Regions from separate parts of the Georgenia wutianyii genome, predicted to be linked through region 3. Evidence: riboswitches for the same ligand, from Rfam matches in the RefSeq annotation. Region 3 holds a riboswitch; each other region holds the start of a gene.
The links. Region 3 has a riboswitch for S-adenosylmethionine ahead of FE251_RS01865 (O-succinylhomoserine sulfhydrylase). Riboswitches for the same ligand answer to the same signal wherever they lie in the genome.

Region 1: another riboswitch for S-adenosylmethionine. It lies ahead of FE251_RS05465 (LLM class oxidoreductase); the one in region 3 lies ahead of FE251_RS01865 (O-succinylhomoserine sulfhydrylase).
Region 2: another riboswitch for S-adenosylmethionine. It lies ahead of FE251_RS15040 (methionine ABC transporter ATP-binding protein); the one in region 3 lies ahead of FE251_RS01865 (O-succinylhomoserine sulfhydrylase).

What each region holds. Positions count from the first base shown of each region.
Region 1 covers NZ_CP040899.1:1,220,791-1,224,053, reverse strand. The annotation lists gene FE251_RS05470 (universal stress protein) at 1-788, opposite strand, end outside; gene FE251_RS05465 (LLM class oxidoreductase) at 893-1,861, opposite strand; SAM riboswitch class IV at 2,136-2,261, opposite strand; gene FE251_RS05460 (iron ABC transporter ATP-binding protein) at 2,593-3,263, opposite strand, start outside.
Region 2 covers NZ_CP040899.1:3,383,901-3,387,163, forward strand. The annotation lists gene FE251_RS15030 (MetQ/NlpA family ABC transporter substrate-binding protein) at 1-246, opposite strand, end outside; gene FE251_RS15035 (methionine ABC transporter permease) at 270-947, opposite strand; gene FE251_RS15040 (methionine ABC transporter ATP-binding protein) at 944-1,924, opposite strand; SAM riboswitch class I at 1,935-2,020, opposite strand; gene FE251_RS15045 (CPBP family intramembrane glutamic endopeptidase) at 2,150-2,923, shown strand; gene FE251_RS15050 (lysylphosphatidylglycerol synthase transmembrane domain-containing protein) at 2,994-3,263, shown strand, end outside.
Region 3 covers NZ_CP040899.1:395,920-399,182, forward strand. The annotation lists gene FE251_RS01855 (alpha/beta hydrolase family protein) at 1-244, opposite strand, end outside; gene FE251_RS01860 (hypothetical protein) at 241-1,143, opposite strand; SAM riboswitch class I at 1,356-1,440, shown strand; gene FE251_RS01865 (O-succinylhomoserine sulfhydrylase) at 1,445-2,716, shown strand; gene FE251_RS01870 (SRPBCC family protein) at 2,723-3,142, opposite strand; tRNA gene FE251_RS01875 (tRNA-Arg) at 3,237-3,263, shown strand, end outside.

The DNA.
Region 1 (3,263 bases), 820 kb from region 3:
CCGCGTCCCCGGCTGCCGACGACGACGATGCTCGCCTCGGCCGCCGCGTGGACGAGGGCGCGTACCGGTCGCTCGTGGACCAGGCGCAGCTCCGCGGGAACGTGGGGGAAGCGCCGTCGCCAGGTCTGGAGCCGCTCGGCGGTGTGCTCGGCGTGCAGTCGCGCCACCTCGCGGTAGTGGTCGCCGAGGACGGGGATGTCCTCGAGGAGGGCGTGGTCGTCCTGGCTCGCCTGGACGACGACGAGGTCGGTCCCGCGCCGGGCCGCCTCCTCGAAGGCGTACTCCATCGCCTCGGGTGCCCCCTCCTCCGGGTCCATGCCCACGACGACGGGCGCCGTGTCCCCGCCGGGCGGCACGTCGCGCACGACGACGACGGCGCAGGCGGCGTGGGCCGCGACCTTCTGGGCGACGGACCCCATGAGCGCGTCGTCGGACTCCCCCAGCCCGCCGGAGCCGACGACGACGACCACCGCGCGTCGTGACGCCTCGACGAGCGCCTCCGCCGGGGACTCGACGAGCACATCGCGGGTGACCTCGAGCCCGGGGTGGGACTCGAGCACCCGCTCCACGACGGCCGACACGATGCGCTCACCGGTCTCGGTCACCTCGGGCGGAGGCGCGAAGTCCCAGGCGTGCGCGTGGGTCACCCACGGGAAGGCGTAGACGATGTGGAGGCCGGCGGAGCGGCGTGCGGCCTCGCGGGCCGCCCAGTCGACGGCGAGCTCGGCGTTCGCCGACCCGTCGGTACCGACGACGACGCTCCCGGTCGGGGGCTCCTCGGTGACCATCGCACTCCTCACGCAGGCTCGGGCGCGGGCGGGACGGGCCCGCGCCCCCATCCTGCCACGAGGGGTGAGGCGGGGTCCGCGCCGCCCGAGACCCCGCGGCCGTCTCAGTCCCGGACGCGCCCGACCTCGGCGCCGGACGTCGCGACGAGGCCCCGGGCCTGCAGCGCCGGGATGATCCCCCGGATGAGGCGGGTGACGTCCGCGGGGATCGAGCCGGGCAGGACGACGAACCCGTCCGCCGCGCCGGCCTCGAGCCACTTCTCGATCGTCGTGACGACGTCGCCGACGGTACCGACGGCCTCGAGCGCGCCCTCCCAGGAGCCGGTGCCCCCGGCGATGTCGCTGAGGAGGTCGGCCCGCGCCCGGGCGGACTCGTAGTCGGCTGCGATGACGGTGCGCAGGTCGACGAGGACGCGGACGGGCGGGCGCCCTGCGGCCCGTGCCGCGGAGCGCACGGCGAAACGCAGCTCGCGCGCCCACCCGAGGTCCGCCTCGCGCAGCCGGACGACGTCGGCGAGCTCGGCCACGGCCGGCAGCTCGGCCTCCTGCTCCAGCGGCAGGACGACGGTCGGCCGCTGGCTCGAGCGGGCCTCGGCGGTGCGGATGAGGTCCTCGAGCAGGTCACCGAGCTGCGGCAGCGCGCTGACGCGCTCGTCCCGCCCACGGGAGACCTGCAGGCCGGCCCAGGAGCCGCTCTTGCGGTTGAACTGGGCGAGCTCGGCGGCGACGGCGGCGTCCGCCCGGCCCAGCTGCACGCTGGGGACGAGCCCGGTGCCGCCGGCGCTGGGGCTGATGCGGCGGGCGGCGATCACGGGGTCGAGCCAGGCGTTGGCGCGCGGCGAGGCGTCGGCCCGGAGGCGGAAGTCCTCACCGAGCGTGACGAAGGAGACCCCGCCCTTGTGCGCGGCACGGGCGTAGGAGGCGAGGCGCACGAGGTTGGCCTGCTCGGCGGGCAGCCCGGCGGCCGCGCCGCGGTCGTGGGCGGGGGCGCCGAGGCCGGAGAGGTCGAGGGCGATGGTCGCCGTGGTCGAGGTGGTCTCGGTGGTGCGGGTGGGGAGGAAGGCAGTGGACATGACGGGTCACCGTTTCGGCTCGCGGCGCGTGTGACGCGCCCGAAGGAAGTGGGCTGGGCCGCCGGGTCCGGCGCGCGGCGTGTCACTCGCCGGCGGCCGGGGCTGGCCCAGGGGTGATGCGCCGGCTCGGGGCCGAGGCATCGCGGGTATGTCTCAGGCGGACATACAGGGGCGAGCCCACATGCACATCGAGGCGCCGCTTCGGCTGGTGATCGGCCGGGGGCTCTGGTGCGTGGTCATCGCCGTACTTCCTTCGTGCTCGGCACCTGTCGGTGCGCCGCGTTGCCCCGCGCTCGTCGCGGGGCCAGGTCATCACCCGGGGCACCCACCGCACGTGGCGGGTTGCCGACCAGCAAGCCGGGGCTTAGCGCGCTCGAGGCGCGCACTGGTGCTCTGAACCTGGCGCAGACGCTAGTCGCGCCACGTTCCGCGTGTCAACCACCCCGTCTCACCCCCCAAGACGCGGCTCGACGGGTCCCCACCCTGTCCTCCCCGCCCACCGCCGCGCCGCCGCGCCTGACGCCTCCGGCCTCACGCCCCGGGGCCGACCGCGGGTGAGACGGCCGAGCGCGGGTGACACCGCGCCCGCGCCCGGCGGTCTCACGCGCGGTGGCGCTCAGAGGCAGTCGCGGCCGCGGCCCAGCTCGCCGCCGGGCACCGTGATGACCTCGCGACAGCCGACTTGCGCGCGAGAGCCGACTTCCAACAGCCGACTTCCGCGCGGCGAGCCCTCAGTAGTAGACGGCGAGCGGGCCGTTCGGGCCGGGGATGACCCGGACCGGGGTGTCGAAGACCCGGGTGAGGACGTCGTCGTCCATGATCGACTCGCACGTCCCGAACTCCGCGATCTTCCCGTCCTTGACGGCGCAGATGTGGTCGGCGTAGTGGCTGGCGAAGTTGATGTCGTGGAGGACGACGACGATCGTGCGTCCCAGCTCGGCAGCGGCGCGGCGCAGGTGCTGCATCATCTGGACCGAGTGGCGCATGTCGAGGTTGTTGAGCGGCTCGTCGAGGAGGACGAACTCGGTGTCCTGGCACAGCACCATGGCGACGTAGGCGCGCTGGCGCTGCCCACCGGAGAGCTGGTCGAGGTAGCGGTCCTCGAGGTCGCCGAGCTCGAGGAAGTCGATCGCCTGGCTGACGAGCTCCTCGTCGGCGGCGGTGAGGCGGCCCTTGGAGTAGGGGAAGCGGCCGAAGGCGACGAGCTGGCGCACGGTGAGCCGGGTGACGAAGTGGTTCTCCTGGCGCAGCACCGACACGATCTTGGCGAGGTCCTTGGAGGCGGTGCTCGTGATGTCGTAGCCGGCGATCTCGATGGTCCCGGCGTCCAGCCCGAGGAGGCGGCCGATCATCGTGAGCAGCGTCGACTTCCCGGCGCCGTTGGGGCCGATGAGGGCGGTGA
Region 2 (3,263 bases), 470 kb from region 3:
CTGGACGTAGTCGGTGTACTCGATGATGTCGAGGGTGAAGCCGGCGTCCTCGGCGAGGTTCTCCTGGACGAACTCGAGGATCTCGGCGTGGGGGGTCGGGCTGGCACCGATGACGATCGTCGCGATGCCGCCGGACTCACCGGTGGCGGCGGCCGGCTCCTCCTCGGCGGTGTCGCCGCAGGCGGCGAGCGCGAGGGTGGTGACGGCGGCGAGCGCGGCGAGCAGCACGGGTCGGGTGGTGCGCATGGGTTGGGTCCTCTCGGTGGGGCTCAGCGGTGGTCGACGAGTCGCACGACCCGGTCCCCGAGCATCTGGATCAGCTGGACGAGCACGATGATCACGACGACGGTCACGACCATGACGTCGGTCTGGAAGCGTTGGTAGCCGTGGTTGACGGCGAGCGCACCGAGGCCCTCGGCCCCGAGCGCGCCGGCCATCGCGGAGTAGGAGATGAGCGTGATGACGGTGACGGTGACGCCGCCGACGAGCGCGGGCAGTGCCTCGCGGACGAGGACGCCGCCGACGATCCCGAGCCGGGAGGCACCGACCATCTGGGCCGCCTCGACCTTCCCCGGGGCCACCTCGCGCACCGCGTTCTCCACGAGCCGGGCGAAGAAGGGGATGGCGGCGACGGCGAGGGGGACGACGGCGGACCGCCACCCGTAGGTGGTCCCGGTGAGGAGCCGGGTGAGCGGCAGGATCGCGACCATGAGGATGATGAACGGGATCGAGCGCCCGACGTTGACGACGACGGACAGCACCGTGTTCAGCGCCGGCGCGGGGCGCAGGCCCCCGGGCGCGGTGACGACGAGCGCGAGGCCGAGCGGCAGGCCGAGGAGGATGGTGATGACGGTCGACAGCCCCGTCATGTAGAGGGTCTGGAGGGTCGCCTCGGGCAGCTGCTCGGTGATGACCCGGTTGGCGAGGGCGTCCTGCAGCCAGCTCACGGCGCCACCTCCTCGACGTGGACCCCGGCCGCGCGCAGCTCTCGCTGCGCGACGAGGGCGGCGGACACCGGGACGGACAGTCGCAGCCGGCCCACCCGGGTGCCGGCAAGGGTCTCGATGGTGCCGGCGGAGACGTCGGCCTCCTCGCCGAGCGCGGCGACGGCGGCGAGCACCCGGGCGGTGCTCACCTCACCGCCGAAGGACAGCTCGAGGGTGGCGCGGCCCTCCTCGCGCGGCTCGGGAGGCAGCGGGACGAGTGCGCGGGCCAGGCGGGTGCCGTGGTCACCGGCGACGACGTCGATCGGCCCGTGCTCGGCGACGCGGCCGTGGTCGAGGAGGCTGACCGAGTCGCACACCTCGCGGACGACGGCCATCTCGTGGGTGATGATGAGGACGGTGATCCCGAGCCGGTCGCGGACGTCGCGGATGAGCCCGAGGATCTGGCGGGTGGTGTCGGAGTCGAGCGCCGACGTCGGCTCGTCGCACAGGAGGACTGCGGGCTCGGCCGCCAGCGCGCGGGCGATGCCGACGCGCTGCTTCTGGCCGCCGGAGAGCTGGGCCGGGTAGGCGTCGGCCCGGTCGCCGAGCCCGACGAGCTCGAGCAGCTCGCGCACCCGCTCGTCGCGACGCTCGCGCGGCACGCGGGCGACCCGCAGCGGGTAGGCGACGTTGGCCGCCGCCGTGCGCGCCTCGAGCAGGTTGACGTGCTGGAAGACCATCCCGATGCGGCGCCGCTGGCGGCGCAGCTCCCGCTCACCGAGGCCGGCGAGCGGGACGCCGTCGATGCTCACGGTCCCGGAGGTCGGGCGCTCGAGGGCGGTGAGGCAGCGGACGAGGGTCGACTTGCCGGCCCCGGACTCCCCGACGATCCCGTGGATCGCGCCGCGCGGGACGTGGAGGTCGATGCCGTCGAGCGCGACGACCTCGCGGCCACCGCGGCTGCGGTAGACCTTGCGCAGGTCGGTCAGGCTGATCACGAGAGACGTCCTTCCATCGGTCCTGGCGGGAGCACCCGACGGATCGGGTTGCTGCAGCGTCGACGAGCCAGGTCTCTCGGCTGCTCTGGATGGTGGCCACATCGTAGGATCGCGAATCCGGGTCCTGGCAAGTGCGTCCGGCTGGCGAGACGTGCGTCTTGCCATCCGGGCGCCACCGGAGATGCCCGGCGAGCCGCCCCGCCCGCCTCCTGCTATAACCGCTTCATGCCGCCGCGCACCGACGCCCCGGCCCGCCGGCTGCGGACCGAGGTGTGGATCGTCCTCGGCCTGTCCCTCGGGCAGTCCGGGGTGTACGCCGTCGTCAACATCATCGCCCGCCTCACCGCCGAGGCGCCGCTGCGGCAGCAGACCACCGCGCTCAACCCCTCGCGCTCCCCGCGCCCCTACCTCGACCTCACCTACCAGCTGCTCAACATCGGGTTCGCGCTCGTGCCGGTCGCCCTCGCGCTCTTCCTCCTCAGCGAGCCCGGACGGCGCGCCACCAGCCGCATCGGTCTCACGTTCTCCCGCCCCTGGCGCGACCTCGCCGTCGGCGTCGGCCTCGCGGCGCTCATCGGGGTGCCCGGGCTCGGGGTGTACGCGCTGGGCCGCGCGCTCGGCATCACCGTCGAGGTGCAGGCCGCCACGCTCGACCAGTACTGGTGGACCGTCCCGGTGCTCATCCTCGCCGCGCTGAAGAACGCGCTCCTCGAGGAGGTCATCGCAGCCGGCTACCTCATCGAGCGGCTCGAGCAGCTCGGCTGGCGCCCCGCGTCGGTCGTCGCCGCGAGCTCGCTGCTGCGCGGTTCCTACCACCTCTACCAGGGCATCGGACCGGGCCTGGCCAACGTCGCCATGGGCGTCGTGTTCGCCGAGTACTACCGCAGACGACGGCGCACCATGCCGCTCGTCCTCGCCCACACGCTCATCGACGTCGTCGCCTTCGTCGGCTACTCGCTGCTGCCGGAGTCCGTGCTGCGGACCCTCGGACTCACCTGAACCGCCCGGAAAGGGCCACGCCCACCCGGCTCCCGCGTCTGCGCAGGCCGCACGTCCTAGAATCGGGCGCATGACGGAGCGGCCGGGCGACACCCGCACGCCCGCGCCCGGCGCCCCGGAGGCGCCCCGGCGCAAGGTGCTCCTCGTCGACCTCCCGGCCGTGCGCGTGCGCCGCCCGCGCGACCTCCTCGAGCTCGTCATGTCGGCGCTCGGGATCGGCGTCGTGCTCCTCCTCGCCGTCTACGCGCACGCGACGGCGATCGGGGTGACCGAGGACGTCCAGTCCGCCGCCGCGCTCGTCCTGCGCCAGATCCTGCTCCTGCCCGTCACGGTGCTCGAG
Region 3 (3,263 bases):
CCCAGATGAGCCCCTCGGGCGGGAGCTGGGCCTGGGCGACCTCCCCGAGGACCCGCGCTCCGGTGACCGGTGAGAGGACCTGGGACCCGAGCACGGCGTCGTGCACCGCGACCTCGGCGACCTGCGTGGCGAGGCTGCGGGCGACGTCGCCCTTGGTGTCCAGGACGTCGGCGGTGGCCCGCATGTCGGCGACGCGCGCGAGAACCCCGGTCGCGCCCCCACCGACCGTGAGGGACTCCGTCACAGGACCTCCTCGGCGTGGAGCAGACCGGTGAGGGCGGAGAGCAGCTCCTGGCGGACCTGGCCGAGGTCCGAGCGGCGCAGGGTCACCGCGTGGGAGCTGGCGTCGACGAGCTCCACGACGTCGGCCTCGGTCCACAGCCACACCCCGCGGAAGGCGAGCGCCTCGGCGCCGCGCAGCCGGACCGCGCTCACCGAGGCGCCGCCGGTGACGTCGCCGGCCAGCGAGCCGAGGACCGACAGGGCGGAGGTCGGCAGGCCCGCGAGGTGGGCGGCGACGTCCTGCCGCCCGGAACGCATCGCCCGGGCGATCGCGGCCGACTGGGGCCAGCCCACGCGCACGGGCGAGCGGTGCTCGGGGCCGAAGGAGGCGGTCGGGCCGGGCAGCGCCCGCACGACCTCGTTGAGCAGGCCACCGGCCGCGGAGAGCGAGACCTCGACGACGGGCTCCTGCTCGAGCACCGCCTCACCGCCGGTGACCCCCGCCTGCCGGCGGCGGCGGGACAGGGCTGCCGTGCGGCCGGCGCTCCACGCGACGGCCTGGTTGACGACGACGTCACCGGCCCAGGAGGCGACGTCGACCCGCACCTCGGACTCCAGGAGCTGGAGCATGCCGAGGACGCACGGCGGGGTGAGGGCGGTGACGGTGTCCTCCGCCGGGACGTGGCTGGCCAGGCCGCGCAGCTGGAGGCCTGCCCAGGCGCGCGCCCGCTGCTCGTCGGTGAGCGGGGTGTCGGGGTCCAGGCCGAAGGACTCGGGCTCGAACCCGGCCGGCGTGCCGGCGCCGGGGGCGTGGGAGAGCAGCGCGGAGCGCAGCACGGTCCACTCCGCGACGTCGAGCCGGAAGCGCGCAACCTTGCTGTGCGCCTGGCGCCGAGCGCGCTGGACGGTCTGTGCAGACATGGCGACCACCTTTCTCACCGGGCCGCACGGGGCGCCGGTGCCCCCGCGGTCATCCTCGCCTCGGGGGTGCGGCCCTGACCATGGGGAGAACTGCCCATGCCGCGCGCCACCCCGTCCCACGGAGGCCGGGCTGTCGCCCTTCTCGGTCCACCTGGTGGGACCGGCCAGGTGGCCGCCCGCGCCCGCCCCGGCCCTCTGGCTAGCATCGGGTCGACCCATCCAGAGCAGCCGAGAGACCTGGCTCGACGACGCTGCAGCAACCCGGTCCACGGGTGCTCCCGCCAGGAACGATGGAGGAGCCATGGCCACCGACCCCGCCCGCCCCGCCTGTCCCGGCCCCGGCGGCTACCCGGACCCCGACCCGGCCTGGGGACCGGCGACGCGCGCCGTCCACGCCGGGCACGCGCGCACCGGCTTCCAGGAGACCTCGGAGGCGCTGTTCCTCACCCAGGGCTTCGTCTACGACGGCGCCGCGGACGCCGAGGCGGCCTTCGAAGGCACCCTCGACCGGTTCACCTACGCGCGCTACGAGAACCCGACGGTCTCGACGTTCGAGGAGCGGCTGCGCGCACTGGAGGGGGCCGAGGCGTGCCTGGCGACCGCCTCGGGCATGTCCGCGGTCTTCTCCACCCTCGCCGCCCTCGTGCGCAGCGGGTCGCGCATCGTCGCCGGCCGCGCCCTGTTCGGCTCGACCGTGACGGTCTTCGAGGACCTCCTCGCCCGCTGGGGCGTGGTCACCGACTACGTCGACGCCCACGACCTCGCCGACTGGCGGCGGGCCCTGGCCACGCCGGCCGACGTCGTCTTCTTCGAGACACCGTCCAATCCGATGCAGGACGTCGTCGACGTCGCCGCGGTGAGCGCGCTCGCCCACGCCGCGGGAGCGACGGTCGTCGTCGACAACGTCCTGGCCACCCCGGTGCTCCAGCGGGTGCTGCCCCAGGGCGCCGACGTCGTCGTCTACTCGGCGACCAAGCACATCGACGGGCAGGGTCGGACGATGGGGGGCGCGGTGCTCGGCAGCCGCGAGTTCGTCCACGGGCCGCTGCGGCTCGTGCTGCGCAACACCGGGCCCACGCTCAGCCCGTTCAACGCGTGGGTGCTGCTCAAGGGCCTGGAGACGCTGCCGCTGCGGGTGCGCGCGCAGAGCGCCGCGGCCCTCGAGCTCGCCCGGTGGCTGGAGACCCGGCCCGGCATCGGCCGCGTCCACTACCCCTTCCTCGACTCCCACCCGCAGGCGGCGCTCGCCCGCGCCCAGATGAGCGGCGGCGGCACGGTGGTGACGTTCGACCTCGTCGTCGACGGCCGTCCGGCGGGCCGGGCCGAGGCGTTCGCGTTCCTCGACGCCCTGCGACTCGTGCTCATCTCCAACAACCTCGGGGACACGAAGTCGCTGGTCACCCACCCGGCGACGACGACGCACCGGCGGCTCGGTCCCGACGGGCGTGCCCGGGTGGGGATCAGCGACGCGACCGTGCGGCTGTCGGTGGGGCTGGAGGAGGTCGCCGACCTGCGCGCCGACCTCGACCAGGCGCTCGCCGCGGTGCGCGCCGTGCGCCGGCCGGCGGCCTGAGGCGGGTCAGCCGGCCGGCCGGGTGCGCCGCACCCAGCGGGCCATCCGCCACATCGCCACGGCCGCCATCGCCTCGAGCACGGGGTTGAGCACGCCGGGGGCGGGCACGGGGCCACGCAGGTGGGCGTCGTAGGTCCACGTCACGCGTGACCGGCCGCCCGCGGCGGGGGACACGGTGATCGTCGAGGTCCCCAGGAGCACGGGCCCGAGCTTGCGCAGGACGAGCTCGTGGGGTGGGTCGGCGCGCGCGACCTGCATCCGGTCGACGAACACCCCCGCGGTGCGCGCGAGGACGACGTCGCCGGTCCGGGCCGGGCCCGGGGGCGCCGCGACGTGGGTGAGCGGGATCCACCGGTCGTGCCGGCCGAGCGTGGCGACGAGCCGGAACGCGCGGTCGGGCGGGACGTCGAGCACGCGCGAGGCCATGGCCGGGACTGTAGTGGGCGCGGGCGTCCGCAGCCCGGGGTGGTGCCCGCATGACGTGCCCGCGCCCGGGCGCGGGTAGGCTAGCCCGTGCCCCGCCCTCGTAGCTCAGGGGATAGAGCAC